Marinagarivorans cellulosilyticus: one gene and its partners. The protein of the gene in region 1 interacts with the protein of each later gene in a pairwise test. Links are inferred from orthologs where the notes say so. Each region holds a gene or a part of one and is shown on either strand. Other genes may lie near its edges.

Region 1 (10,638 bases):
ATTGACCTACCGCTGAAACTGTCATATTAACTCCGACGCTTATTGGCCAATAGAAAGAACACGTTGCATCATTTGTTTTGCCGAATTCAAGACATCAACATTCATTTGAAAAGATCGTGAGGCCGAAATCATATTAGTCATTTCCTCAACAACATTAACGTTGGGGTAATACACATAACCGTCTTCATTGGCCATAGGATGATCCGGCTCGTAACGAGGTTGTAAAGGCGCATCCGACTCCACTATTCCCAACACAGCCACGCCAGCAGTTTCGTCTTGCGGGTTTAGCCCCTCTTGTGAATGGCCTAACATTTGGTTGAAACTCGCTTTAAATACAGGATGACGAGCACGGTAAACATCTTCGGTACTTGATGATGCGGTATCGGCATTAGCGATATTGCTCGCGGTAGTATTTAGCCGCACGCTTTGCGCGTTCATACCAGAACCTGCCACATCAAAAATATTATTTAAGCTCATCGTTATTACTCCCCATATACATCACTAAAACTATTTTTACGGCCTTAAAGTGTAATTACTCACCCTTTATAGCGGCCTTAAGGCCTTTAAAACGGCTATTCAACATGGTAAAAGCCGCTTGGTGCTCTAAGGTGTTTTCCATAAATGCCGCATGCTCTACCTGCTCTTCAACGGTATTGCCATCGATACTCGGCTGGGTAGGTATTCGGTATTCCAACTCGCCACCCAAAGGCGAGCCGCCATTCATTTGATAATGATTTTGATGTGTCACACGCATATGACCACCGGAGGCATTCGGTGTTGCCATGCTGGCATTGAGTGCCGAGTGAAAATCAAAATCGCGCGCCTTGTAATTAGGGGTATCGGCATTGGCTAAATTGCCCGCTAAAACTTCGGAACGCTTGCTACGAAGACTTAACGCACTCTCATAGATACCGGTAGTGTCTTTAAACGAGATCGCCATGTTAGCCCTCACTGCTCAATTAACTATTTGCAGGGTTCGTCAATTATTACCCACTTAAATAGTAAAGTTGTCTTTGCAGTAAGGTGAATGCAAGCGCAAGGCCAAGCCCTTTTTCACGCCCAATAATTTTTTTAAGTTATTGTTATATATAAAAATTATTAAGGTTGCGCTAATTATTTTTATCGCCAATATTTTGCCGAACCAGCCAAAGCGGCAAGGCCTTGCCGATTACTCACGCCGCCTTAAGCAAAGCCAATATCACTGCACAACAGCAGATTTCGGCTTTTGTACTGGCATCAGGTAAAATGGCAACATAGATAAGAGGCCCACAATGACCCCATCGAACAATACTCAGGACAAGCACGCGGATACGCCCACCACCGACACCCTTTACGCCAGCCCTAGCGATATCGTTGAAGGCTTTCGTTTTGATGACAAAGTGGTATCGGTGTTTCCCGATATGATCCAGCGCTCGGTACCCGGCTATAGCACCATTATCCACATGATCAGCCAGCTCACCGCACGGTATGCGCAACACGATACCCACTGCTACGATTTAGGCTGCTCGCTGGGCGCAGCCACTTTGGCAATGCGCAATGGCCTAGGCGCCAAAAAATGCCATATTGTCGGCATCGATAATTCTCCTCAAATGGTTGCGCGCTGCCAAAGCTTGGTAAAAGAGGATACGCCCGAACACATTGATATTCGCATTATTGAAGCCGATATTGACGGCGTAGACTTTAAACCTGCGTCCGTTGTTGTACTCAACTTCACCTTACAGTTTTTACCTATCGAAAAGCGCACAGCCTTGCTGCAGCGCATTGCGCAAGCACTCGTGCCTGGCGGCGTTTTGATTTTGTCTGAGAAACTGGCCTTTGATGATCCACGTCACCACGAATTAATGATCGAGCTACACCACAACTTCAAGCGCAGCCAAGGCTATAGTGATTTAGAAATTGCCCAGAAGCGCCAATCACTCGAAAACGTACTTATCCCCGAAAGCTTCCCCAGCCACCAAGCGCGCCTAAAAGAAGCAGGTTTTAGCGGTGTTGAGCTATGGTTCCAATGCTTTAACTTTGCCTCCATGATTGCTTTTAAATAATGGCCCATAAGCACCTATGATTGATTACAGCCCTTTAATTACCGCCCTGCAAGGCAGCAAATTGCAAGCCCTTGCCGATGCCATCCCAAGCGCCGCCCAAAATGGGCTTTGCACCAAACGCTATGGCGACCTGCCAAGCTGGCTAGATGCGCTTGCTGCTATGCCAGAAATAAATCCAAGCCAAGTCACACTGACCGACCGCGTACAAATCGGTTTACCTGAAGACCTCACCGGCGAACAACAGGCGCAACTAGATGCTAGCTTGCGCGCACTAATCCCTTGGCGTAAAGGTCCCTTTCAGGTGTTTGGCACTTTCATTGACACTGAATGGCGCTCTGATTGGAAGTGGGACAGAGTGATTAAAGGCATTAGCCCACTGAAAAACCGAACGGTTTTAGATGTAGGTTGCGGCAGCGGCTACCACTGCTGGCGAATGTATGGCGAAGGCGCCGCACGCGTCATAGGCATCGACCCGTCGCCACGATTTGTTGTCCAATTTCATCAAATCAAAAAGTATTTAGCGACGGCCCCGGTTGACTTACTGCCTATGGGCATTGAGGCACTGCCCAGCTCGCTAAACGCTTTTGATACGACCTTTTCAATGGGCGTGCTGTACCATCGGCGCTCACCTATTGATCATTTAAGGGAGCTAAAAGACACCCTAAAAGCTGGCGGCGAACTGGTACTAGAAACCCTTATTGCTGATGGTGAGCTCGGCTACAGCCTAATGCCTGAAGGGCGTTACGCAATGATGAACAATGTATGGTTTTTACCCTCGATACCAACGCTGGAATTATGGTTAAGGCGAGCGGGCTTTAAGGACATCCATTGTCTTGATATTAATACCACTAGCCTTGATGAGCAGCGCGCAACACAATGGATGCAATTTTTATCACTGAAGGACTTTTTAGACCCTAACGACACCAGCAAAACCATTGAAGGCTACCCTGCCCCAAAACGTGTTGTAATAAGAGCAACAAAACCCCAGTAATCACTCAACAGGTAGGTTTATGGAATATATTGCAGCTGCATTGCCCGCTAAAAAAACCATCGCACTGATTGCCCACGACAATAAAAAACCAGATTTATTAAGCTGGGTAGCTAAACATAAAGCGCTACTCGAACACCACCACTTATGCGGTACGGGCACCACTGGCGGCAAAGTCGCTACTGCGCTGGGCTTACAGGTTAAACAGTTTTTAAGTGGGCCGCTCGGCGGCGACCAACAAATTGGCAGTAAAATCGCAGAAGGGAAAATTGATTGCTTAATCTTTTTTTGGGACCCTTTCACTCAAATGCCCCACGACCCAGATGTAAAAGCCCTGTTGCGCTTAGCCGCCGTTTGGAATATTCCCATTGCCTGCAATAGCGCAAGCGCCGACCTGATTATTTCAAGCCCGCTATTTAATAGCCCGCTGGAGCGTATGATTCCCAATTACGACAGCTATAAAAACAAGCGCGAGCAACTTTAGCTAGCGCATAAAACACCCACTTTTAAACCAAAAAAAAGCGGCTAAAAAGCCGCTTTTTTTGGTTTGCGTGGGAGCAAAGATTACATCATGCCGCCCATGCCGCCCATACCACCCATGCCGCCAGCGTCTGGAGCTGCTGCAGGCTTATCTTCAGGTGCATCAGCAACCATAGCTTCGGTAGTGATCATCAAGCCAGCAATAGAAGCCGCTGCTTGAAGCGCAGTACGTGTTACTTTCGCAGGATCAAGAATACCCATTGCGATCATGTCACCGTACTCACCAGTACCGGCATTGTAGCCATAAGTCGCTTCGTTTTGTGACTTCACTTTGTCACAAACAACAGAGCCTTCTTCACCAGCGTTTGCTACGATTTGACGCAAAGGCGCTTCCATCGCACGACGTGCAATAGCGATACCCGCGTTTTGATCTTCGTTGTCACCAACAAGGTCAACAATAGAAGCAACAGCGCGAATCAAAGCAGTACCCCCGCCAGGCACAACGCCCTCTTCTACAGCGGCGCGTGTTGCGTGCAATGCATCTTCAACACGTGCTTTTTTCTCTTTCATTTCGACTTCAGTTGCAGCGCCAACTTTAACAACGGCTACACCGCCAGCTAATTTAGCAACACGCTCTTGAAGTTTTTCACGGTCGTAATCAGAAGAAGTATCTTCGATTTGCGCGCGAATTTGAGAAACGCGACCCTTGATTTCGTCTGCATTACCAGCGCCATCAACGATAGTTGTATTCTCTTTAGACATAGTTACACGCTTAGCTTGACCAAGGTGCTCAAGCGTTGTGGTTTCTAGGTCTAGGCCAACTTCTTCACTGATAACAGTAGCGCCAGTCAAAGTTGCAATATCTTGCAACATCGCTTTACGACGGTCACCAAAACCAGGCGCTTTACAAGCAGAAACTTTAACAATACCGCGCATGTTGTTAACAACCAAAGTTGCCAACGCTTCGCCTTCAACATCTTCAGCAACAATAACCAAAGGCTTGCCAGCTTTAGCAACAGCCTCCAATACAGGAAGAAGTTCGCGGATGTTAGAGATTTTCTTATCAACCAAAAGCAAGAACGGCGAATCGTGCTCTACACTCATGCTGTCTTGGTTGTTAATGAAGTAAGGCGACAAGTAGCCACGATCAAACTGCATACCTTCAACAAGGTCGAGTTCGTTTTCAAGGCCGCTGCCTTCTTCTACAGTGATAACACCTTCTTTACCCACTTTTTCCATGGCTTCAGCAATGATGTCACCCACAGCGGTATCGCTGTTTGCAGAGATAGTACCTACCTGTGCAATAGACTTAGTGTCTTCACAAGGCTTAGAAATTTCTTTGATGTGTGCAACCGCTGCAATAACTGCTTTGTCGATGCCGCGCTTCAGATCCATCGGGTTCATGCCAGCGGCTACTGCTTTAAGGCCTTCGTTAACGATAGATTGAGCCAAAACAGTCGCTGTGGTTGTGCCGTCACCCGCTTCGTCTGAAGCTTGTGATGCAACTTCTTTAACCATTTGCGCGCCCATGTTTTCGAACTTATCTTTAAGCTCGATCTCTTTAGCAACAGAAACACCATCTTTGGTGACTGTTGGTGCGCCGAAAGATTTTTCTAATACAACGTTACGGCCTTTGGGGCCTAAAGTTGCTTTTACTGCGTCCGCTAATACGTTCACGCCTTTTAACATTTTCTGACGAGCGCTGTCGCCAAACAATACTTCTTTAGCTGCCATGATCCTGGTTCCTTACTAATTTGTCAGTAGGGTTATAATTCAATGAGTTGGAAGAGATATCGCTATTGCGATTTATGCTTCAACAACGGCCTTGATGTCGCTCTCGCTGATAATGATCAGCTCTTCGCCATCAACTTCAATGGTGTCTGTACCGGCGTATTTGCCGAAAACTACAATGTCACCCACTTTAACGTCAAGAGGACGGTTTTCGCCATTGTCTAACACTCGGCCAGAACCAATGGCAACCACTTCACCTTGGTTAGGTTTTTCCGTGGCTGAACCAGGAAGCACAATACCGCCTGAGCTCATTTTTTCTTCTTCCTTGCGACGCACTACAACACGATCGTGTAAGGGACGAATTTTCATCGACGAATCTCCAAAGTGTACGATTTACTGTAAATGGTTCTACCTTTTAATAGAGTAGAACTGTTATTAAAACCGCAGATGCGGGGTTGCGCAGTGACAACTCAACAACTACGCAGAACTGATGTGCAGCCATGATGGGAGCGGAATCATCGATTTCAACACCCGCAAACTGTTTTTTTTAGTTTTTTTTCGATTCGTGTTGCTCAATGTGCGCTGCATCTCGGGGCCTAACTTCCTCGAACTCCCCCTCAAGGATTGTCTCTTGCGACTCGAAGGGGTTGCGCCCTCCTTTCGAAAAACGCACCAAAGCCCAACTTGCCATCAGTTGACGCACACCAGGAATCAAACAAATGAGCCCCAGCAAATCTGTAATAAAGCCAGGGTGAATAAACAGCACGCCAGCAAACGCCAAAAACAACCCCGTTGTCATTTCCGATAAAGGCATTTGCCCAGCGGCAAGTTTGGCCCGGCCTGCATTCAACGCCGCTATACCTTGATAGCGAATCAACGCAAAGCCTATAACGGCAGAGCCCAAGACAAGAAAAATGGTATTCCAAAAGCCAATTAAGTGTCCCATTAGGGCCAGGTCAAAAACCGGCAATAACACCACAAACAGTAAAAACCCACGCATAACAACACCATGTATAAAGTTGAACCCATAAAAAACCCCGTACTAGACGGGGTTTTTTATGGGTTGTCGTAAAACAACAATGAGGCTTACAGCATAAAGTTCAAGGCAAGCCTATCTATTCAGTACTCTACCACTTATAGGTAACACCCACACGGTAAGTGGTATCAGATTTCTCAACGCCTTCTTGAGGCTGATTCAAGTAATCGTATGTCATTAGTAAGCTCGCCGATATACCAAAGCCCAATGGAGCCGATAAGCCCGTATCAGCATTAGCACGCCAATCATCGCTGTCGTCTAGGTTTTGCGATACATTGCTGCGGTGAAAAAAGGCAATATCGCGAGCAAACAAATAGCGAAAATCAACAGCAATACGGCCAGAAGAAAACTCTTTGCGGCCTTCAGTGCCCAAAGCGATATCGGCAGCGCTTAGGTCGTAGTGCTCTTTGGTCTCTAGTAAGCTGGCCTCCAATTTAAGCGCGGTAATATCCGATTCCCACCACTGGAAACCCGAACCCAGACCAAGCACATAGCGCTCTGAAATTTGTTTGGCATCATCTTTTTCGGCGGTTAAATCACCCAACAAATACCAGCGCGGCTTAAAGAACCAGTTAACACCATAAAAACCTTTGTAGTATTCACTCACGCTGCTTCTCACTGGGGCCTGCCCCTCTTCGGTTTCAACCTTTAAATATTCACCGGTGTAGCGCAATTCAAAATCGTGCCTAAAGTCGTTGATGCGCAACTTAACCTGCGATGCAGCCAACCAGTCGCTCGATTCAACGTTACCGCTTTTTTCAGTACCAACCAGTGTTAGCTTGCCGCTGTAGCTGTGCAGGGAATCTTCATAAGACGAAAAAGGCACAACATCGTGCAAACTTAATAGAGAATACTCTTTTGCTTCTTCAGCACAGTTAAAACGAACCATACCGCCGGCGAATTCGGTTAGCTGGCAAGGCTCGTCGTAGCCGCGCAGTTTTACCGGCTCCGGTAAGGTGATGTTTTGAATGTCCGCTTTTTGGACAGTCACTTCACCCACTTTATCGGCCTTCCACACGAGCTTTTCACCGTGTACAGATTTTAATTGGCCACCTATTTTGTCACCATTTTTCAATTCAATTTGACCAGCCATAGCAGATGCAGCTAATAAGCTCGATGCAATACCTAAAATTAACTTCACGGACGCGTCTCCCAACAGATTAGAATGTGTGCATAATAACCGAAAATGCTTTTTAGTGAGACTCTCCTCTCAAAATTCCTGCTACATTATGGCTCTCATGCTGAGGTAACCACCAAAAACCGCAGTTTCGATCAGATAACACGAGTGGTTCTTGTGCTCACAACGTTTAAAACAGCAAATATTTATTTAGATCGCCGCATCATTAGTATCTTTTTACTCGGCATTATTAGCGGTCTCCCGTGGGTAATGATTGGCTCTGCGCTAACACTTTGGCTGCAAGAAGCCGGGTTAAGCCGCAGCAGCATCGGTTTTGCCGGTCTAATATTTGCCGTCTACTCCATCAACTTTTTATGGGCGCCGCTGGTCGATCGTTTTTCACTTGCTCGCGTACTGGGTACGCGCAACAAAACCGGCAATAAGCAAAGCTGGATTATTACCTGTCAAATTATTATTGCCTGTTGCTGTTTAAGCATGAGCCTTTTTGCCCCAACAGATGCAGCCAAGACACTCATCCTTATTGCCTTAATACTCGCTTGCGCCTCTGCGACGCAAGACATCGCCATTGATGCCTACCGAGTACAAAGCTTTAAACCGCAAGAAAAAGCCTTAATTTCTGCCGGTGCCGCGGCCGCTACCGGCGGCTGGTGGACAGGTTACGCGGCTATTGGCTTTATTCCCTTGGCACTATCGGATGTCGGCTGGAGCTGGCCAAGCTTATACCTGCTACTAGCCACAATTACCGCGATCACAACAGTGCTATGCATTTTAATGCCCGCCGCCCAAACTACGACATCTCAACCTGAAGCAGCAGCATTGCTACTGCCCCAGTGTCGCTCAAAAATTCACCAAAAGGCTCTACTCCTATTAATGGCCCTGCCATGGTGCATTGCCATCTGGGCTGTTGGTGGCTGGGGTATTCCCGCAGGCTTTAAGCAATCACAAGGGTTTATCCCGGTAATTATCGCTATCGAGATTTTTCTTGCTGGCTTTTTGCTGCACACCCTTAGCCAGCTTCCCAGCCAAGGGTTATCACATGCCGCTTCATTTAATGAAAAACTACTCGCCAACACTTACCACACCCTTATTCTGCCGCTGCGCGACTTTTTTATGCGCAACGGCCCGGCCATTGCCATTAGCTTGCTGGGGTTTATTTTTCTATTCAAAATTGGCGAAGCATTTTTAGGCCGAATGTCGATAGTGTTTTACAAAGAAATTGGCTTTAGCAAAACACAAATAGCCACCTATTCTAAAATGCTCACATGGCTTGTAACCATGGCTTGCGTAATCCCCTGCGGCATACTTAATGCTCGCCTAGGTTTACTAAAAGGCCTAATGGTTAGCGGCCTGTTTATGGCTGCGAGCAACTTAATGTTTTGCCTGCTAGCCATCGCTGGGCCCGTTGAATGGCTCTATTTTGTCACTGTCGTTATTGATGGTTTCACCAGTGCTTGGGCAACGGTTGCTTTTGTGGCCTTTATTTCACATCTTTGTAGCCACCAATTTTCGGCAACGCAATACGCACTCTTGGCCTCGCTTGGCAATCTAGGGAGGACACTATTAGCCAGCAATAGCGGCTTATTAGTCGATATTTTCAACGGTGACTGGGCGCTCTTTTTCGCCATTACGGCCTTAATGGTTACCCCTAGCCTTGTGCTGCTTTGGCGGCTACGCTTCAAGTTGCTAACGCTGCGAAACGACTGACAACAACCTAGCACCGAACAACAAAGGCTTGGCAGTCACGTAAAACTGGATTAGACTCACCAAAAACTTACATGTAACAGGAATTGATTATGGGCACCTCAGGCTTGATAACTCTTGGCGTTGTTGTGATTTTTGCACTTTACGTCATCTACCTATACAACCAACTGGTCAAACTAAAAAACCAATTTGAAAATGGCTTTTCCCAGATCGAAGTCCAGCTTAAGCGCCGTTACGACCTAATCCCTAACCTTGTCGAAACCGCTAAGGCCTACCTTAAGCACGAAAGCGAAACCTTAGAGGCAGTAGTAAAAGCACGTAATGCGGCAGCCTCCGAGCTTAGCGCGGCAGGTAAAAACCCCGGTGATGGCAGCCACATTCATGCGCTTGCCGGTGCAGAGCAAATATTGGGGCAAGCCATGGGCCGATTTAACATGGTAATGGAGGCATACCCCGACCTTAAAGCCAGCACCAACATGCAACAATTAACCGAAGAACTATCATCTACCGAAAACCGCGTTAGTTTTGCACGCCAGGCGTTTAACGATGCCGTTATGGCTTACAACATTTTTCGCGAAAGCTTCCCTACTGTTATTTTTGCCAGCATGTTTGGCCATAATCAAAAAGCCGCCTTATTAGAATTTGAAGACAGCGCCGCCATTGCAGAAGCGCCTAAAGTGTCTTTTTAACGGGTGTCTTTCTAACAAGACGATGTCCCCTGCCTAGCTGCCATAAACAGCCCTAACATTACGGGCTGTTTATTCATCGACCGAGATGCAATAGCCGCCATGAACTTTTTTGAACATCAAGATAAAGCCCGACGCCAAACCACTCGCCTTGTGCTGCTGCTCGCTTTAGCGGTAACCGCCGTTGCATTATTTACGGCCATTGTCGTATCTGGCGTTGTCTCTTATTTTCAAACACAAACCGCAATGGGCACCCAATGGACAAACCTAGACTACTTAACCACCTTATTTACCAGCCCTGTTTTCGCCTGGTCCGCACTGGGGACATTAACAGTAATACTATTAGGCAGCGCCTATAAAAGCTTTCAGCTTGGCGGCAACGGTATTGAAGTCGCACTGTCTATGAACGCCAAACACGTTCACCCCGAAACCGACAACCCGCAACACAAACAGTTTTTTAATATAGTGACCGAAATGGCGCTAGCATCTGGCAACCCTGTGCCTAAGGTTTTTGTAATCCCCGGCCAAGGCATTAATGCATTCGCCGCGGGGTTTAATCGCCACCAAACTGTTGTTGCTGCTACTGAAGGCGCGCTGGAGCAGCTTACCCGCGACGAATTACAAGGTGTTGTTGCCCATGAATTTAGCCATATCAACTTTGGCGATGTGAAAATCAATATGCGCCTTGTTGCGCTATTACACGGCATTTTATTAATTGGTCTGATAGGCCAACACATGGTGGGCGGCTCTATGTTTGGCCGCCGGCGGTATCACAGCAGTAGGTCACGCTCGGATAATAAATCAGCAGGGGTTGGGCTTGCGTTAATGGCCATAGG
Region 2 (8,785 bases), 590 kb from region 1 along the record:
CAGAAAGATCCGCATCAGCCAATGCAGTTTTCAGCGGCTCAAGCGAGCGTTTCACAAGCTCTTCAACTAATGACTCTAATTTTGAGCGAGTCAACTTAACAACCAAATGCTTAGGGCCGGTTGCATCTGCGGTGATGTACGGCAGGTTTACTTCTGTTTGCTGGCTAGAAGAAAGCTCAATTTTGGCTTTCTCTGCCGCTTCTTTTAAGCGCTGCAACGCTAATGGATCGTTGTGCAAATCGATACCGTTGCTGCTTTTGAATTCTGCCGCCAAATATTCAATTAAGCGCAAGTCGAAATCTTCACCACCCAAAAAGGTGTCGCCGTTAGTCGCTAGTACTTCGAACTGATGCTCGCCATCGACATCAGCGATTTCAATGATTGAAATATCAAAAGTACCACCACCCAAGTCATAAACGGCAATTGTGCGGTCACCTTCAGCTTTGTCCATACCATAAGCTAAAGCGGCGGCCGTTGGCTCGTTAATAATGCGCTTAACGTCTAGACCTGCAATCTTGCCAGCATCTTTAGTCGCTTGGCGTTGCGAGTCATTAAAATAAGCAGGAACAGTAATAACCGCTTCGGTCACTGTTTCACCCAAATAATCTTCAGCTGTTTTTTTCATTTTTTTCAAAACTTCAGCTGAAATTTGTGGTGGTGCTTTTTTATCGCCTTTGATTTCTACCCATGCATCGCCATTGTCCGCGCCAATAATTTTATAAGGCACCATGGAGATATCTTTCTGTACAACATCATCGGTAAACTTGCGACCGATCAAACGCTTAACGGCAAATAAAGTGTTATTAGGGTTGGTAACCGCTTGGCGCTTGGCGCTCTGGCCGACCAGTACTTCGCCATCTTCAGCAAACGCAACAATCGATGGTGTAGTACGATCGCCTTCCGCATTCTCAATAACCTTTGGCTTACCGCTTTCTAAAACAGAAACGCATGAGTTGGTTGTCCCCAAGTCGATGCCAATAATCTTACCCATAATGTGCTCCTCTTAGGCCTTCGCCTGATCTTGCTTTAGCGCTGTATTACAGCGTTAAAAATTAAACTGTGTTTTAAACTTTCTTTAGAGATGTATCGTATTGATAGCTATTAATTACCCGTACGATCTACGCCTTTGGCCTTTTCCGAAACCGGCGACGCCATTGCATGCTTGCTATATTGGCGCGATTGCCGGTATTTCAACCGCTGATTGAGGTTTTTATTCAGCTTTGCTGACAACAACCATGGCTGGGCGCACCAAACGGCCATTCAAGGTGTAGCCGCGCTGGAAAACATTAATCACCGTGTTTGGCTCTACATTGGGGTCCGGCACCATGGACATCGCTTGATGTAATTGCGGGTCAAACGGCTCGCCAGCAGGATCAACTGCTTCCACATTGTGGCGCTTAAGGCCATCAGTCATCGACTTCAAAGTCAACTCTACACCTTCGACAATAGCCTCAAAACTGCCTTGCTGGCCGTTAGCGGCTTCAAGTGCGCGCTCTAAGTTGTCGGCCACCGGTAGCATATCGCCAACAAATTTATCCAAGGCAAACTTATGCGCTTTTTCAACATCTTGCTGAGCGCGGCGGCGGGCGTTTTGCATTTCAGCAGACGCCCTTAGCACTTGCTCCTGCGCATTGGCAACTTCTTCTTTTAAAGTTTCGATTTCAGCCTGCAACGCAGCCACATCCGCCGTTGCAGGCTCTTGCGCATCAACAGAGCTCAGCTCGACGTGATCATCTTCTAAAGTTTCCGCTTCATTTGTTTGTGTTTGCGAATGATCTTGGCTCACGATTGCATCTCCTAACCAGCCGTTTCAAAAATTGCCAAATTCACCTAAACGAATTCAGCTTAAAGAGTATTTTCAGTGCAGCTGTTAATGGGGGCGGGAAAAAACGATTCAAGGGTTTTGATGCGAGATAACAGCAAGACTTGGCAAAGCCACCAAAACTACTGTATAAATAACCAATACACCGACGGAGGATTGCCATGCTTAGTCACCTTAACGTACACAACTACACTCTTGTAGACAGTCTCGACCTCGAACTGCAACCGGGCCTAACCACCCTTACCGGAGAAACTGGTGCAGGCAAATCGTTATTGCTCGACGCCATCGGTTTAGCTATCGGTAGCAAAGCAAGAGGTGAAGCCATTCACGATACAACCGCTAACGCAGAAGTATCAGCGCTATTTGACCTTGGCGATCAACCACACATCAAGCAATGGCTCGAGCAGCACGATATCTCCATCAACGACAACGAATGCCTGCTTAAAAGGGTGATCACACCGCAGGGGCGCTCTCGATGCTCTATTAATGGGCATAGCGCAACCCTGTCCCAGCTTCAAGAATTAGGCCGCAAGCTGGTAAATATTCACGGCCAGCACGAGCACCAAGCTTTACTTAGCCCGCAAACACAGCGCCGCCTGCTAGACCGGTTCGGCGCCTACCCCCAATTAACCGACGCAACAGAACTGGCATTTAAGCACTGGCGCAAGGCCGAATTAGCGCTTAACCAAGCACAAGAACTTGCCGATTCCCAAGGCGCTCAATATCAATTATTAAAATACCAAGTCGACGAACTCGCGTTACTTGAACTCAATGAAAACGAAGTCAAAAGCCTTGAGGGGCAACAAAAGCGGCTAGCCAATACCGAAGCCATGCAAGCAACTTGCGCCGCCATCATCCACAGCGGGCGCGACAGCGAGCACAGCTTACAAACACAACTGCACTGGTGCACAAGCCAACTGCAAAGCCTAACTAAGCACGACCCTTCGTTTAATGATGCCAGCGAGATGCTAAAAACGGCCTTAATTAATATTGAAGAAGCTATAGAAAGCATCGACAACACCGCGCAGAACTATAACGCCGAAGATTCCAACCTTAGCGCCATCGAAGAACGACTTTCCACTATTTACACCGTTGCCCGCAAACACAAAGTACAGCCGGGCGCCCTGCATGAGCACTACCAAACATTGTGCACCGAGCTTGAACAGCTTGAATGCAGCGATGAGCATATCGCCGCTTTAAAGCAAGCCGCGGAAGGCGCGCTTGAGACTTACAATGCTCATGCAATTAAGCTTCACGACGCACGCCTTAAGGCCAGCAAGCGGCTTTGCAAGGCTATTGGGCAGCGGCTAAAAGCGCTAAATATGGAGCATGCTAGTTTCTATATAGACTTCGAAGCTCACGACAGCCCACACCCACACGGCAATCATGGCGTAAAATTTTTAATTACCACTATTCCAGGCAAGCCTGCCGGAGCTTTGCATAAAATTGCCTCGGGCGGCGAACTATCGCGCATTAGTCTGGCCATCCAAGTCGTAACAGCAGCCACCCAAACTACGCCCACGCTTATTTTTGACGAAGTCGACGCCGGCATTGGCGGCACGACAGGAGATACCGTTGGCACACTACTGCGTGAGCTCGGCGGCAAAGCACAAGTACTGTGTGTAACCCACCTTGCACAAGTTGCAAGCAAAGCACACAACCATTTAAATGTTAGAAAAACAAAACAACGCGGTACAATCCGATCACAAATCACAGCTTTGTGCGGCGACGATATTGTTGCCGAAATATCACGCATGGTCGGCGGCCCAATAGACTCAAATGAAGCCCTTGCTCACGCACGTCAAATGATGACAACACACTAAACAGCAGCGGATTCTTTATGGCCAAAAGCAACATTGTATTGATCGGTATGGCTGGCGCAGGAAAAAGCACCATCGGCCGAATTTTGGCCAGCCAGCTTAACTTTCCGTTTATTGATAGCGACCAATTAATCGAGCAGCGAGAAAATAAAAGCTTGCAAACACTACTTGATAGCGAGGGATACTTAGGGTTACGCAAAATTGAAGAAGAAGCAATTTTAACAATCAATACATCTAACACTGTTATTGCAACGGGCGGAAGTGCCATCTATAGCGAAAAAGCCATCACACACCTTGCAGGGCAAGGGGTTCTTGTTTTTTTAGACGTGCCCCTCCCCCTTATACAGCAACGTATAGGCGACTATTCTCAGCGCGGCCTAGCGAAACCTAAGGCACAAACACTTAGCGCGCTTTACAACGAGCGCCACCCGCTTTATCAGCAGCACGCCAATATCACCGTATCCAAAAGCGATTGCAAAGCCACCGAGATAGCTGCCGATATTATGCGCCTTATTAGCAGCCAAACTTGATACAGCGTCGCCACTCAGAATTAAACGCTATGTTATTATCTCCAGCTTATAACGCTTCCAATAAATTGCTCGGATCCTTCTGATGTTCAAACTTACATCCCTTATCGGCAGTACTGCTGGCCTGCTTCTCTTAGCACTAAATAGCTATGCAACAACCGTTCAATTTCAGACCTCCCTTGGCGACTTCGAGGTTATTCTTTTTGACGAACAAACCCCAAAAACTGTAGAAAATTTTTTGCAGTACGTAAATGAAGAAGCCTATGAAGATTCCATTGTTCATCGCTCAGCAACAAACTTTGTAATTCAAGGGGGTGGTTTCAACCTTACCGAAGATGCATTATTTAACCCCATAAACATTCACTCACAAGTAGAGAATGAGGCCTATTACTCTAATGTGCGAGCTACGATTTCAATGGCAAAGCGCTCAGGCCTACCCGATAGCGCAACAAGTCAGTGGTTCATAAACTTGGGTAACAACAGCACTAACAGTGCAAACCTAGATTACGCCAATGGCGGCTATACCGTATTCGGGCAGGTTATAGGGAACGGCATGGATGTAGTAGACGCCATTGCAGCACTTCCAATACATAATGTTGATAATGAGACGGGAGGACGGGGGCAGCCGCGAACGTACCGCTACAAGACTTCACCCAAGAAACCAAGCCTGTACACGACAACTTTGTCATTATTTATGATGTGATCGTTACCGACGCCGCAACGAACAGCGCTGAACAACTAGAACCGCAGCCCCTCGTTATACAGCCAAGGGCAGCTCCACCAGCCCCAAAAAAATCAGGTGGATCGATGAGTTTATCATCAATCATCGGACTGCTTATGTTAATGGCGGCACCGCTGTTATTTAGGCGAAAACGCTAAGCGGTAGCTCTAAATAATGTTGAAGGCGAAGCTTCGGCGACGCTGGCGCTCATTAACCTATAACTATTAGCGCCGCGACTGCTTAAGCCGGGCAGTATTGCTGAGGCTTCGTTATTCTCTATTGCAGTTTGATCCTCACTCGTGGATTCCGCCACTGCCGAGACTTGCTCCTCCTCAGGAGCAGATGTCAAACTTTCTTCTTTTGCTCTAATTTCTGCTTGCAGCTCTTGGCGCGCAGCAGCCTCTAGCTGAATAGACTCTTGCGCTACTTGCCTATCTTGTGGCGAAGGCTCAGCTGGCGCCAGCGCAGCACGCCGGATAGTTTGTGCTTTTGCTATGGTTTGCTCTGGTGTCGCTGCAGGCCCAACATCAATTGGCACCTCGCCCCCCACGGCATAATTCACCCCGTCCGGGCCTCGCTCAAATTGATATTTATGTGCGCCGGCATAAGAGCCCCCAACGGCAGCGTGTGCTTGTTCATGGGCGCGCACTTCTCTATCTCGCGCAGCCAGCTCACGGATCTCCTCCTGGATTTTAGCTTCGACTTGCTGCTCTTTTTTGGCTTTAAGCGCTTGCTCGGCTTGTTCTTCATTCGTTTCCCCCGCTGCTGTACGAGGCGTATCTTCTGGTGTAGCCGCGCGCTCTTTGCCAGGCAAAAGCTTACCGCTTTCACCATATAGAAGTGGTTGCGCCGCTTGATTCGAGTGAATAGATTTCGCATCCACCTCTTGCTTTTGCGCGCTGTATAACTGGTTTGATTTTGCGGGCTCAGCTACCGGCTGAAAAGACGAGCCTGTAGGTGTCATTCCCTCACGCGGAGCAGCCGCAACAGAAAATTCTGCTGCAATCGACGAAGGTGCCACAGAGGGCATTGATGTTATTGAAGGCATTTCCCGCACCCCCGCCTTTTTATTCCTTAGGTGTAATCGTCAATTAAGCTACCAACAGCTTCCGCCCCAACCTCAACAACACTGGCTGAGGCAGTAAATATTTGCTCTTGCTGCTTCAGGGCCACCATGTTTTGTGCCATCGAGCTGCCACCATCAGAAGCCGCCAAGCGATCGCCGTTGGCAACCTGCGTTTTTTGCGAAGCTGGCACTTCCCCTGCGGGCATTGCATCACTGCCATTTCCGCGCTCAAGCTCTTGTGGCGATTGACTCGGAGGCACTAAACCCGCACCCGAAGCTGAACCCGACCGAAGCTCGGTGTTCGTTGAGGCAATATTTTGTGCATAGCGCTGCATTGTTTGCTGGCTTTGCACCATGCCTTGATATCCTGCAGACATAACGGAGTTCATACATCCCCTCCAATAAAAGTAAGACAGTTTCTACACAAATAAGTCTACCCTCAAGCTGATCAAAAAACACTCACCACACGGCACATAAGGCCATATCTTTAAGATCAATTTATTGTAGAAAGCCAACCACCTAACAAATATTGATATATATGCGCAAATTTAAGCACAATACGGCCTAACATCGACAAAATTCCGACGCATTCCAAACAAACACGGTCATCGCATTAAAAACGTCAACTATCTGAATTCCCTTGGACTCGTACTGCACTTCACCTAGAATGCGGAAAATTTCAACTTCAGCCTATTTTTAAACGCTAACAAACATACGAGACTCTATGCATTTCCAACAACTCACCGAATTAATGAGCGAGCTAGGCGTAGCTCAAAGCCAAGACCTCGTGGGAGTACCGCTGTCGGAAATTAAAAATATGGAGACATTTTTTGGCCTGCGCTTCCCCGCCAGCTACGTGCATTTTTTGCACCGCTGCGGCCGCTCCGCTGGCCACCTCGCTGGCTGGGCAGCCATCTATTTTGATGACCTTAAAGAAATCGCAGAAGAGTTTGAGTTTCACAAAACCATGGCAAGTAGCGAGCTATTGCTCCCTAGCGGTGGACTACTAATTGCTCATTACAATCAAAGTTTTGATTATATGATTTGTGATGGAGCCAGTGAGCCAACAATTTACCGTATCACATTCGATGATTTGGGCGCGCACTGCGAGCGCTTCGCAAACAGCCACACCGATTATCTAGAAGCGATGATTCGCAAAGCTGCGACAGAAAAAGGGAAAGTAGAGCCTTTTTTTATTGATGAGTGCGGCAACATGATCCGCGACGACTTAACCAGTTACGCACCAGCGGTAGATTAAAGCGTACTAAAACGCCTAGTGCGTAGAAATGACCGTGCCCCAATTTTTGCAGCTTGGGCAATGCCAGTGATGCTCATGCCCGCTATAGCCACAATTCTGACATTCGTAAGATTGCGTTTGCTGCAAGCGCTGTTCAACAATACCCAGTAGCGATTCTAACGATAACTGTTGATAGGTTGACGATGGCAAAATTCCTAATACGTCACTGAGAGACTCTAAATGCGACCACTGCTCCAATTCTTTAATAAGAAAAATAATCGCTTCTGACTCTGAGGTTTTCTGCGCGATAGCGCGAGCCATATCGGGCAATAACAAGGCAGATGGTTGCTGCTGATAAAGGTCGGCTAAAAATGCCTCCAGTGTTTCCGCTTTATGGGCACGAGTGTAAGCCTCGATAAGTAGCGGCAATACCTGTGAGTTGTGCGCAGTGAAATTTAATGGCACTTGTTTGAGCAGTTCAAACGCCTGCTGCCGGTGACCCTGAGCCAGCGCAAGTTGACCTCGTAAAATTAAAGTTCGCGCCAAATCGACATCTAAAACTTGAGCCTTTTCAAGCGCCTCTTGTGCATCACTATAATAACTTCTCGAAAGTGACTGCTCTGCAATTTCACAATAAAACTGCGCTTGTAAGCGGCGCCAATGATCACTATCAACACCCGATTGTGATAACGCATCGGCAGCCACAACCGCCTGCAGCCATTCGCCTTCGCTTTGATAAACTTCAACAAGACGTGTTAAAGCCTTAGTGGCTATACCCGCCTCATCCACATGGCTTAACTCGTTGTACAAGGCTTCAGCGCGGTCGAACAAACCGGCTTTCAAGTAATCTTCAGCTAAAGCCAAACGCGCCTGTAAATCTTGATCTTTCGTTAAACTGGGACGCGATAATACGTTTTGATGAATGCGAATAGCCCTGTCAACCTCGCCACGTTTGCGCAACATACTACCTAAAGCCATATGCGTTTCTAGCGTATCTTCATTAACATCCAGCGTTGCAGTTAATGCATCAATGGCCGCATCTGGCTGCTCTGTAATAAGATAATTTAAACTCTCGCGGTAGCGATCCAAACTTACACGCGAGGCCTTAGGGTTCATTCTGTTCCGAATATCAATCGGCCTTTTAGCCAGTAAATAACCAATAGCCAAAGCACTTAAAAACAGTAAAAAAACGAGTAGCGAGTTAGTCTCCATAGCCTTGCCTATACTTTAGCAACACTATTAAGCGCTGTTGCTGTACGGCTTAATTGCTTTTCAAGCCGTTTGGTTTTTAGGCGCTGCATAAAAACCCAAGGCAAAAGAATAAGTATTGCCAAACCCATTCCTCCACCCAACAAGGCAAAAGCTAACGTTGAAACCGAAACCTCAGATAGCGTCCAGCGCATAAAATGAATGCTGACCACCTCGGTATTATCGAGGTAAAACTTGGTCACCATTAATGCTAAAAACAACCACCACACCAGCATTAAAAGCCGAATCGTCCACACGTACATCGTTTTTAACATTTCACAAACACCCTTTGTTATTAGTGTTAAGCACTCTATTTAAGACGGCAGTGCGGCTTTTTTGATGGT
Region 3 (10,979 bases), 1.8 Mb from region 1 along the record:
GGCCCCATTTGGCCCTACAAGCCCTAAGACTTCACCATGAGGCAAACACAAATCCAGGCCATCTAAATCGAAATGACGGTAGTGCTTACTCACATTAGACAATTCAACACTGAAGGCCGTGGCTGACTCACTCATCATTTCGCTCCTCAATTTGAGACTGCATTAACTGCAACAATTTATCCTGAGGCATATCTAAAAATTCCGCTAAAGCGATGACCCTATCGATGGCAGACAACAATTCAGTCCGTTTTAAGTGTGCAACGGACTGACTTTTCTCTGCCACAAACGAGCCTAACCCGTGGCGCGTTAAAATCACATTTTCTCTTTCCAACTCCTGATATGCTCGTTTCACGGTAATCACACTCACGTTAATGGCTACGGCTAACTCCCTAATAGAAGGCAAACCCTCCCCCTCAGCCCACTCGCCTTTGAGAATGAGCTGCTTGATATTGTCCATAATCTGCACGTACATCGGACGCCCGTCCGCCTGCGACAACTGAAATGGTTGATCCATAAATTGGCTAACGCCCAACTGTATATAGAGTATATACACAGTATACTCTTCATCGGGAATCTCAGTAAATAACTTTATGTGATCAACCTAAAAACCGCACCTTACGAAAACCAGAAAAGCCAAAACCCAAAAAGCCCAGCATTGCTGGGCTTAAAGTTTTGAAGCCTCGCTGCAAGTATGGCTAGCTAGCTTCAGGGATAATATGCACATCGCGTTGAGGGAACGGGATGGTTAGGCCGGCCTCTTCGACAGCCGCCTTGAGCAAAGGTCTAGAATCAAAATAGAACGACCAATAATCTTCTGTCTTTACAAATGCACGCACTAAAAAATCAACCGAGCTTGCACCAAGATCAACGACGGCAACTAGGTTATCTTGATCTTGTAAAATACGAGGATCATTTTTTAATACAGCCTCCATGGCCTCTTTACCTTTAGCGATATCATCTGAATAGGATATACCTATCGCGACTTCTACCGCGCGCACTTCGCTGGCAGTGTGATTAATAATATTGCCATTAGCTAGCGGGCCATTAGGGACGATAATTGTGCGCTTATCAAAAGTTTTAAGCGTAGTAACAAAAATACCTATATCAATCACTACTCCTTCTAAACCCTGCGCTTCAACATAATCCCCCACTTTAAACGGGCGGAAAATCAGCACCATCACACCACCGGCAAAGTTTGACAAACTACCTTGCAATGCCAAGCCTACTGCCAAACCCGCAGCACCCAGCACCGCTACAAAAGAGGTTGTTTCAATCCCCACCATAGAGGCCACACTAATAACCAACAATACCTTTAGAATAATTTCAAAGATATTGGCAAGAAACTTAGCAAGGGTTTCATCGGGTAAGCCTTTTACGGTAGATTTGCGCACCAGATCGCTCATCCGGCCAATAATCCATAGCCCAAGCACCAAAACCACAATCGCCAAAACAAAACGACCGCCATAAATTGTGACTAGCTCCCACAACTTTTCCGCATGTGTTTGCATTTGTATCTGAACATCTTCCATTATTTTCTCCTCATTTGATTGATTTATTCTGTAACTATTTAGCCATAAAAAATTATTGCCGACTCGGGGGCTGATTGATTATTTTCTAAGTATTCACGCGCCGGGAGCGCATGCATAGCACCCATGGATGGCTTGAGCGGCCTAGAAAATGATCGATTAGCACTCAATTGTGCAGATGGCTGAATATTTTATTTATTGGCAGGTATAGCCGCCATCAACCGGCACCAAGGCGCCCGTCATAAAGCTATTTTCATCAGATAACAAAAAACACGCGACTCGCGCGATTTCAGCAGGTTCAGCTATACGCTTAATGGGCTGAGCATCTTCTAGAATTGCCATTACCTCGCCATCGCTCGCGCCAGTAATAGACTTAAATTTATCGACCGCCTTATGGAGCAAAGGCGTATCAATAGTGCCAGGGCAAATGCAATTGATGCTGATATTGAATTCGGCATAATCAATAGCGGTACTTTTAGTCAGCTGTGCAACGGCGCCTTTAGTCATGCCATAAGCCGCACTCATCCCCTTACCCACAAAGGATTGATCCGACCCCATAATCAAAACCTTACCCTGTCGCTGTTCTTTCATAATGGGCAATACAGCTTTAAGCGTAAAGAATACACCCTTGCAATTTACCGCCAATACTCGCTCAAACTCATCCACACTGGTTTGCTCGATATTCGCAAATAGATGTATGCCGGCATTCGCAAACAGCAGATCAACCCGGCCGCTTTCATCCAACACCTGAGCAACCGCCTTTTCTACTTGCTCGTAATTACTTACATCGCACGCGATATAACTGCAAGCATCACTTTCAACATCAACAATATCCAAGTTATAGACTTTCGCGCCTTGCGCGCAGAGCTTTAAAACTACCTCTCTGCCTATCCCTGTGGAGCCACCGGTCACTATGGCCACTTTCTTACTGAAGCTCATTACCACCCCCGTTATTAAACACATTAATAAAGCAATATATTAACACTGCTTTATTAAGCTTTTTACAAAGGCTTACGATAAGACGTTAACTTTAATTGCTGTAAATAGGCTGAGTGTGCACACTCGCAAGGCGTCATAAACAAATCATCCTCAGCGGCATGCATTTTCGTTACTCGGGATTCCAATGCGCACTGCGACTCTAGCTCTCCATCATGCAAAATATGCCCAAGTGGCACATTTGGGTAGCTCCGCGCCCAATAATGCCCGATTAGTAAACTGCGATGGCACGTAGCTGGATCTTTTTCTGCACACATCAGCGCAATACTCAGCGGTTTATTTAAACCGTTATTTAGACGATTAATACCTGCCTTGAATAAGGCCGAGGCCATTAGACGGTCGAATTGTACTTGGCCTAGCTCGTCATAATGCGCATCATCTTTTGAGCGCGGGCCCAGCTCGTCACCAAGGTATACATAATAAATACCCTCGGTTTTTAAACGCGCTTCAATCGCTTCTTTGTGATAATCAAAAAATGCTTTGCTATAAGGTACCGAACGTACATCGGCAACCGCTTGAATATTGTGGCGCTGCAATTGTGCAACGAAGGTATCTATCGGCTTAGTGGCATAACCAATGGTAAACAAAGACATAAATTCTACGCTCCAAAAACAAAAAAACCGGCCATTGGCCGGTTTTAAATTATTGCGTATTAATGCTTATAGTAATAAACGGCGAACATCGCCAAGCACTGTACTTAAGTAAGTCAGGAAGCGCCCGGCATCACTACCGTTAACTGCACGGTGATCGTAAGAAAGACTTAGCGGCAACATCATACGCGGCTGGAAGGCTGCGCCATCCCACACCGGCTGCATGCTTGCTTTAGAGACACCCAGAATGCCTGCTTCAGTTGTGCTCACCATAGGTGTAAAACCGGTACCGCCAAATGGGCCCAAGCTAGAAATAGTAAAGCAACCGCCTTGCATTTCGGCCGGCTTCAATTTGCCGTCACGCGCCTTACCGGCCAACTCCACAACTTCGCGAGCAATATCGTAAATGCCTTTTTGATCGACATTTTTAATCACTGGCACCATCAAGCCACGCGGGGTATCCACCGCAACAGCAATATGGATAAACTTCTTCTGAATAATGTGCTCACCGTCATTATGCATTGCCACATTAAAACTTGGCTCTGCCTGTAAAGCAGCGGCAGCCGCTTTAATAATGAACGGTAGCGGCGTTAACTTAACGCCTGATTTTTCAGCTTCGGCTTTCATGCCTTTGCGGAAACTTTCGATATCGGTAATATCGGCATCATCAAATTGCGTGACACGCGGAATATTTAGCCAGTTACGCGTCATAGCTTCTGCGGTTAGCTGCTTGATCTTGCTCATTTTCACAAGTTCAACTTCACCAAACTGGGCATAATCCACGTCGGGCACGGCTGGAATACCAGCGCCGCTAGTCACACCGCCGCCGGAAGCACGCTTTTGCATCACGTTTTTGACAAAGCCATGAACATCGTCAAACGAAACACGGCCGCGCGTACCCGTACCTTTGACCTCGGCAAGGTTAACGCCAAGCTGGCGAGCTAGTTTGCGTACCGCAGGACCGGCATAGACTTCGCTAGAGGAAACGACTATTTCAGCGCCAACCGACGACGCAGGTACTGGTTCGGCTTTAGCCGGAGCAGACGTGACAGCGGGAGCTGGTGCTGCCGCTTTTGGGGCCTCTGGTGCAGGGGCAGCTGCTGGCGCAGCACCCTCGACTTCCATTTGACCAATCACATCACCCTGGCTAGCTTTATCACCCACTTTAATCGTGAATGCGGTTATTTTACCGCTCGCAGGTGCGGGGATTTCCATACTGGCTTTATCGGATTCTAAAACAATAAGGCTATCGCCTTCGCTTACGGTATCGCCCACCGCGACAAAAACTTCTATAACCTCTACGCCTTCTGCACCACCGATATCCGGTACCGGAATATCTGTAACACTCGCCTCTGGTGCACTCGCTGCTGCCGGAGCCGGCTCAGCGGCTGGCTCTGGAGCGGCAGCTGGCTCTGGAGCAGCGGCATCGCCTTCCACTTCAAGCTCAAGCATTGGCGTGCCTTCCGCGACTTTATCGCCCTCTTTAACCAATATGGCTTTTACCACGCCGCCTTTTGGCGAAGGGATATCCATACTGGCTTTATCGGACTCTAGCATCAGCACTTCTTGATCGGCGGCTATCGTATCGCCAACCGCAACGCTAATCTCAATGACATCAACGCCTTCTGCGCCGCCAACATCAGGGATGTTAATTATTTCAATCGCCACAATAGACTCCTATACCGTCAAGGGCTCGGCTTTTTCAGCATCGATGCCATATTTTGCCATGGCTTCTACAACCACTTTCGCGTCAATTTTGCCTTGGTCTGCCAACGCCTTAAGCGCCGTCACGGCAACGTAGTTACGATCCACCTCGAAGAACTCGCGCAACTTACTGCGTGAATCACTGCGACCAAAACCATCTGTACCCAACACGTAGTAATCGCCAGGGATGTAATTGCGCAATTGCTCAGAATAATTTTTGATGTAATCCGTCGAGATAATGAACGGGCCGTCTTGTTTTTCAAGCGTTTGGGTCACGTAAGCTTTTTTGGCCGGTTGATCGGGGTGGAAGCGATTCCAGCGCTCAACTGTTTGCGCTTCACGTGTTAGCTCGTTGGTGCTTGTGACACTCCAGATGTCTGATTCCACACCAAAGTCTTTGCGTAACAATTCGGCTGCCGCTTCAACTTCGCGCAAAATAGAACCCGCCCCCATCAACTGTACGCGGTGCTTGCCTTTAGGCGTTTTCTTGCCTGCGGCCAATTGATAAATACCTTTAATAATGCCTTCTTCGGCACCTTCTGGCATATCTGGGTGGGTATATTCTTCGGTCATGGTGGTGATGTAGTAAAAGACATTCTCTTTTTCAGCATACATACGGCGCAAACCGTCTGTAATAATCACCGCCAACTCAAAGCCATAAGTGGGGTCGTAGCTGCGACAGTTAGGAATGGTATTTGCCATCACATGACTGTGACCATCTTGGTGCTGCAAGCCTTCGCCGTTAAGCGTGGTGCGCCCTGCGGTGGCACCAATTAAAAAGCCACGCGCTTGAGCGTCGCCCGCTAACCAGGCTAAATCACCAATGCGCTGGAAGCCAAACATCGAGTAGTACACGTAAAACGGCACCATCGGCATTTTGTAGTTGCTATAGGCCGTAGCAGCAGCAACCCAAGCCGACATAGCGCCTGCTTCGTTGATGCCTTCTTCCATGATCTGGCCTTTTTTATCTTCTTTGTAGTACATGATCTGCTCGTGATCATGCGGGGTATATTGCTGGCCAGCCGAGCTATAAATACCTAACTGGCGGAACATACCTTCCATACCAAAAGTACGGGCTTCGTCAGGCACAATAGGCACTAGATTTTTGCCCATGTTTTTGTCTTTCGCCAACGCCGACAAGTATTGTACAAACGCCTTAGTCGTCGACATTGTTCGCTCGCCCGTCGTCTTTAAAAGACGCGGGAATTTATCGAGCCCGGGGGTTTCGAGCGGCGTAAAGTCACTGACGCGCGATGGTAAATAACCATTCAACGCTTCACGGCGAGACTTTAGGTACTTAATTTCAGGCGAGTCTTCTGCGGGGCGATAAAACGGAACATCTTTAACCTGCTCGTCCGTTAGCGGAATATTAAAGCGGTCGCGAATACGCAATAAATCTTCGGCGCCCAGCTTTTTAACGTTGTGCGCAATATTGACAGACTCGCCACCGGCCGCACCCAAACCATAACCTTTAACAGTTTGTGCCAGAATAACCGTTGGCTGCCCTTTGTGGTTTGTCGCTTCGTGATATGCGGCATACACCTTTTGAGGGTCGTGACCACCACGGCTTAAATGCATAATGTCGTCATCGCTCATATCTTCTACAAGCGAGAGTAACTCTGGGTATTTACCGAAGAAGTGCTTACGGGTGTAAGCGCCGCCGTTGGCCTTGTAGTTTTGCAACTCGCCATCAACCACTTCGTTCATGCGTTGCTGCAATAAACCAGTGGTGTCTTTTTCAAGCAAGCGGTCCCAGCCTTTACCCCAAACCACTTTAAGCACATTCCAGCCTGCGCCACGGAACATACCTTCAAGTTCTTGAATAATCTTACCGTTACCGCGCACAGGGCCATCAAGACGCTGCAAGTTACAGTTAATCACAAAAATAAGGTTATCTAAGCCTTCACGGCCTGCTAACGATATTGCGCCTAAGCTTTCTGGCTCGTCACACTCACCATCGCCCAAAAACGCCCATACTTTACGATCACCGCGCGGCACCAATTCGCGAGCCGACATGTAACGCATAAAGTTAGCTTGGTAAATAGCCGTGATGGGACCAAGGCCCATAGATACCGTTGGGAACTGCCAGTAATCAGGCATTAACCAAGGATGCGGATAAGACGACAAACCCTTGCCATCAACTTCACGACGAAAGTTATTAAGCTGATCTTCGTTGATACGACCTTCTAGGTACGAGCGGGCGTAAATACCCGGAGCGATATGGCCCTGAAAGTAAACGCAATCGCCCATTTGCTCGCCGTTATTACCGCGAAAGAAGTGGTTAAAAGCTACATCGTATAAAGTCGCAGAAGAGGAGAAAGACGATATATGACCACCGAGGCCATCATCGTTATTCGCATTAGCACGAACAACCGTAGCAATTGCATTCCACCGAATTAATGAGCGAATTTTACGCTCTAACGCTAAATCACCAGGAATTTGTGCTTCCGCTGAAACGGGAATGGTATTGCTGTAGGGTGTAGTAATCGCGGACGGCAGGCGGACACCGGCCTGTGTCGCAGCGTTCGACAAGTTTGCCAGCAATTGTCCAGCACGCTCAGAACCGCTGTGTTTAATGACAGATTCTAGTGCGTCTAGCCACTCTTGTGTTTCAAGAGTATCGTTTTCCTCAAGCATCAAAGCCTCCTCATCCACTGCGCCTTACACAAAGTACGCAAGTTTCAGTAATAACAGGAACAAGCTGGCTCTTCCCTTTTCAGCTCGTCGTTTTTTAATATCAATTGCACTACTGAGTGCGCCGCCTAGTCTTAGGGGGCCACGCGGTAGCGGTGTGTTCATCTATACGCCATACCAACGAAGCGGTAGGTGTGAGCCAGTCGCAACCAAAAGACCCTGCTACCGCGCCTTCTTAGTAGCCGCAGCAAAGCTGTGAAAGTAGAAATAAGGTGTTACGCAACTGCCCCAATAACGATGAACTACAGATTAAGGCGCCACGATTCTACACAGATCAAATTCACATTTCTAGCTGTGCGTCGGGCCCGCCCATAGATAGGCGGGCCTATTGCGCAGTGTTACAGCTGTCACATTGCGCAATAGTCGTACCATCTGCTCAATTTACAGCTCGGCAAATACCGAGCGCATAATAAACAACTTAGGGGTACAGCAAGGAGGGAGCCTTGCCCTTAAAGGCCGCGTAATCAGTGATGTGAGGAATTAACGAGAATACCGTTTTAGGCTTATCTACCGTGGCATTTTGGGAATATAAAATCAGCTGACGCTTTTGGCTATCCGTTAAAAACTGGTTGTACCAAGCCTTGAAATCATCAAGCTGGTAATTTTCAACTGCGGCAATCAACGCCTCGTCGCGACTGAACGCCGTATCGCCACTGTTTAAACTTTGCCAGTATTGGCTTACCAGCGCATTCAAGTTTTTGGGTTTCTCGGATAACTGCCCTACCAACGCCAATTGATGGACATGAAACTGGGTGTCGAAGTCGGGTTTATAATCGGCTAAAAATGTCGATATCGCTCGCTCTAATGCCACAACATCCGCCTGCGGTGATTGCACAACAAAAACCGCACCTGGCACCTCCCGCACAGGGTAGTAACTGCCAAATACAATGTAACCTAGCTGCTGCTGGGTGCGCAGCTGGTGATAAAATGGCGTGCTCAAAGTTTGCGCAAACAACTGTAATGCGGCTTGTTCCTGCAGCGAATCATCGCTGCCCTGCAGGTAAAGCATCGTGGCGTTGTCTTGGTGCTCGGCTGCAATATCAATAGCGTTAGCCTGCACAAGCTGAGTCACCCTTGCTCCCACTTTCGATTTAAATGAGCGCCCATCGACCAATACGCGCTTTAGCTTTTTCGCCAGCTTTTTCGCATGCCGAGTATTAATATTGCCCGCGGTTAGCACCGTGACTTCACTTTGACGCAATAAATTCTCAGTAAAACCCGGCAAGGCTGTAGGCTCTAGCGCGGCTAGCGCATCAGCCATATCTGGTGCAGACCAATACGGCTGATAAAGCGTTGCCGCAAGGTGGCTCATCATTTGTCGGTAAGGCGTTTCTTTTTTGTCATTGCGATAACGTCGCACCAAAGCCTCTTGCATGCTTTTAAGGCGAGGCAACTCGGCAACAATCCCCTTACCTTTTTTGTAATTATTAAGCTGTTTTACCGTGTAATTTAGTAGCGGCTCAATGCTATCTGAATAACCACTAAAAACAAAATCGATGCCTCTCGAGGTGGCATTAATACTAAAGTTTGCGCCGGCCATTGCCGCTTGATATGTCACCGGATTGAGATCGGCTTCGATAGCGTCGGCCAGTAATTTCACCATCGCAGCATGTTCTGCAGATTGCTCTACTAACACTGATTTTAAGCGCACCCGCACTGTTGCTCGCGGTACAGAAAATTCGGTATTACTGACATGCCATGCATTAAAGCGAGCATGTTTTACAATTTGCTTGGGCTTATCGTGCGCCTCTTTTATCAACGCTAAGCTTTCTGGCACAAAGGGATTTTTAGCGGGTAGTGCGCTTTTATCTAATAGTACTTTATACGCTTCGTTTTTAGCCGGGTCGATATGCGCGGGCTTATAAGTTTGGTTAACCGCATAAGGCACTTCGTACAGCGCGGTTTTATCCGTGGTTTGCAATGATGGCGCAGTAACAATTCGCAAAACATTATCGGCATTTAAGTGGCCGGCAAAATTTTGAATCAATGCTTTGTCAAACTGCCCTAAACGATAATCCATTGAAAACAAAATGGGGCTATCAACTAGCTGCATTTTACTGGCGAGATGGCTTGCTTCCATCATGGCTTCGCCACGCTCTTTAAAATTAAAGTCTATTTCGCCTAAACGTTTTATTTCGTTAAAACGCCACTCGTTAATGCCCTCGCGCTGCAGGGTTTTAATGTAACTAAACAGCAAGCTATCAATGGTATCGACATGCTTCAAGCCTTCGGGTGTTAAGCTGATAGAAACACCAAACGTATCGCCTTGGCGCCAGCCCACCCCCCGCCCCGCAGAAAGGCTTTCTATCCAGCCTTGCTCTTTTAGCAACCATGCCAAACTACCTTCACCTTCATGCCCCAACACAAAGCCTAAATAGCTCAGCGGTTTTTTCATCCAATAGTCATTTTTAGGGATTGGGAAAAGGTAGCTGACCGAGCGCACTTCGGTATTGGGGGTAATATTGATTGAAGCTGGCAAAAATGACGCATTAAATAGCGGTGTGCTCGCTTCTTCGTGGGCGACGGGGAAATCTTTTATGGCTGAGAACAAAGGTTTTACCATCGCCCGTAGCTGTGGAAGTGTTTCTTTGCCCACCACCACCAAACGCATATTATTAGCCGCGTAGTAACGGTTATAGAAGCTGACTAACGCTTTGCGCAGCTCACCGTCTTCATTATGTAAGGAATCTAAATTACCCGTTCGAAAGCGCGACAAGGCGTGGCCCGGCGTAATCACCTGCCGCAGGACATCTTCTTGACGGCGGTACTCAGTCGAAAACTTAGAGCGAAACTCCGAATGCACCGCATTGCGTTCTCTGTCGACATACTCTTCGTTAAATAGTGGCCCTATAAAAAACTGCGCAAAACGATCCAGCGCCCCCGCCAAGTGATCAGCATTAACATCAAAGAAATAGTTGGTATGCATTAAGCTCGTATAGGCATTATGGCTACCGCCATGCTTTTGAATATAGGCTTGATACTCTTCGGAATCTGGGTATTTTTGTGTTCCCAAAAACAACATATGCTCTAAAAAGTGTGCCAAACCAGCACGCTCTAGTGGATCTTCTCCGCTGCCAACATTCACATCTAGCGCGGCCGCAGCCTTTTCAGCGTTGGGGTCAGAAATCAACAATACGGGTAGATTATTATTCAGCACAAAGTAATCAACTTGGCGAGCATCGTTAGGGCTAAGCTCTGGCTGCAGCCATTGTGGTTGCAAGCGCTGTGGCGCATTCACTGCCAGCGCCTCGGCACCGGGTGTTTCATGCACCGGCGCTTGCGAAGCTGTAACTTGAGCCTGAGCCACACACATAGAGGACAACCAGCTACATGCCAGCCCCAGGCCCACAGCACATACTTTATTATGTAACTTACCGATAATGCCCACACAGGCCAAGCGATGTCGTTTACAGACTGAATTCATTGTGTCCTCTTTATTTAAAAAAAACCGCGATAGTTTAGGACATAT

The links.
Region 2: the proteins of groL (region 1) and grpE interact in binary tests that used the Escherichia coli proteins (3 or more experiments, as listed by UniProt). The link is inferred for Marinagarivorans cellulosilyticus from one-to-one orthologs.
Region 3: the proteins of groL (region 1) and aceE interact in binary tests that used the Escherichia coli proteins (3 or more experiments, as listed by UniProt). The link is inferred for Marinagarivorans cellulosilyticus from one-to-one orthologs.

The regions. Positions count from the first base shown.
Region 1 is NZ_AP023086.1:4,455,987-4,466,624, forward strand. The notes cover bases 2,920-5,817. They hold groL (chaperonin GroEL), read right to left. Parts: upstream 5,245-5,817; coding sequence 3,595-5,244; downstream 2,920-3,594. Other genes in these bases: cmoB (tRNA 5-methoxyuridine(34)/uridine 5-oxyacetic acid(34) synthase CmoB), read left to right, coding at 2,920-3,033; MARGE09_RS18275 (methylglyoxal synthase), read left to right, coding at 3,053-3,514; MARGE09_RS18285 (co-chaperone GroES), read right to left, coding at 5,317-5,610; MARGE09_RS18290 (FxsA family protein), read right to left, coding at 5,789-5,817. Outside these bases: MARGE09_RS18250 (flagellar hook assembly protein FlgD), read right to left, coding at 1-25; flagellar basal body rod protein FlgC, read right to left, coding at 40-477; flagellar basal body rod protein FlgB, read right to left, coding at 533-940; carboxy-S-adenosyl-L-methionine synthase CmoA, read left to right, coding at 1,272-2,042; more of cmoB, read left to right, coding at 2,059-2,919; more of MARGE09_RS18290, read right to left, coding at 5,818-6,241; MARGE09_RS18295 (DUF481 domain-containing protein), read right to left, coding at 6,369-7,418; MARGE09_RS18300 (MFS transporter), read left to right, coding at 7,572-9,119; MARGE09_RS18305 (LemA family protein), read left to right, coding at 9,209-9,805; MARGE09_RS18310 (M48 family metallopeptidase), read left to right, coding at 9,905-10,638.
Region 2 is NZ_AP023086.1:3,872,312-3,881,096, forward strand. The notes cover bases 1-2,826. They hold grpE (nucleotide exchange factor GrpE), read right to left. Parts: upstream 1,790-2,826; coding sequence 1,211-1,789; downstream 1-1,210. Other genes in these bases: dnaK (molecular chaperone DnaK), read right to left, coding at 1-991; recN (DNA repair protein RecN), read left to right, coding at 1,984-2,826. Outside these bases: more of recN, read left to right, coding at 2,827-3,645; MARGE09_RS15620 (shikimate kinase), read left to right, coding at 3,663-4,172; MARGE09_RS15625 (peptidylprolyl isomerase), read left to right, coding at 4,255-4,872; MARGE09_RS15630 (putative metalloprotease CJM1_0395 family protein), read right to left, coding at 5,045-5,938; MARGE09_RS15635 (hypothetical protein), read right to left, coding at 5,965-6,345; MARGE09_RS15640 (SMI1/KNR4 family protein), read left to right, coding at 6,681-7,214; MARGE09_RS15645 (hypothetical protein), read right to left, coding at 7,230-8,405; MARGE09_RS15650 (LapA family protein), read right to left, coding at 8,414-8,716; cmk ((d)CMP kinase), read right to left, coding at 8,756-8,785. UniProt on the Escherichia coli protein: Participates actively in the response to hyperosmotic and heat shock by preventing the aggregation of stress-denatured proteins, in association with DnaK and GrpE. It is the nucleotide exchange factor for DnaK and may function as a thermosensor.
Region 3 is NZ_AP023086.1:2,674,198-2,685,176, reverse strand. The notes cover bases 4,590-7,828. They hold aceE (pyruvate dehydrogenase (acetyl-transferring), homodimeric type), read right to left. Parts: upstream 7,454-7,828; coding sequence 4,790-7,453; downstream 4,590-4,789. Other genes in these bases: aceF (dihydrolipoyllysine-residue acetyltransferase), read right to left, coding at 4,590-4,780. Also shown: MARGE09_RS10800 (ABC transporter ATP-binding protein), read right to left, coding at 1-138; MARGE09_RS10795 (GntR family transcriptional regulator), read right to left, coding at 128-553; MARGE09_RS10790 (mechanosensitive ion channel family protein), read right to left, coding at 696-1,529; MARGE09_RS10785 (SDR family NAD(P)-dependent oxidoreductase), read right to left, coding at 1,722-2,465; MARGE09_RS10780 (DUF488 domain-containing protein), read right to left, coding at 2,528-3,115; more of aceF, read right to left, coding at 3,182-4,589; MARGE09_RS10765 (insulinase family protein), read right to left, coding at 7,929-10,934. UniProt on the Escherichia coli protein: Component of the pyruvate dehydrogenase (PDH) complex, that catalyzes the overall conversion of pyruvate to acetyl-CoA and CO(2).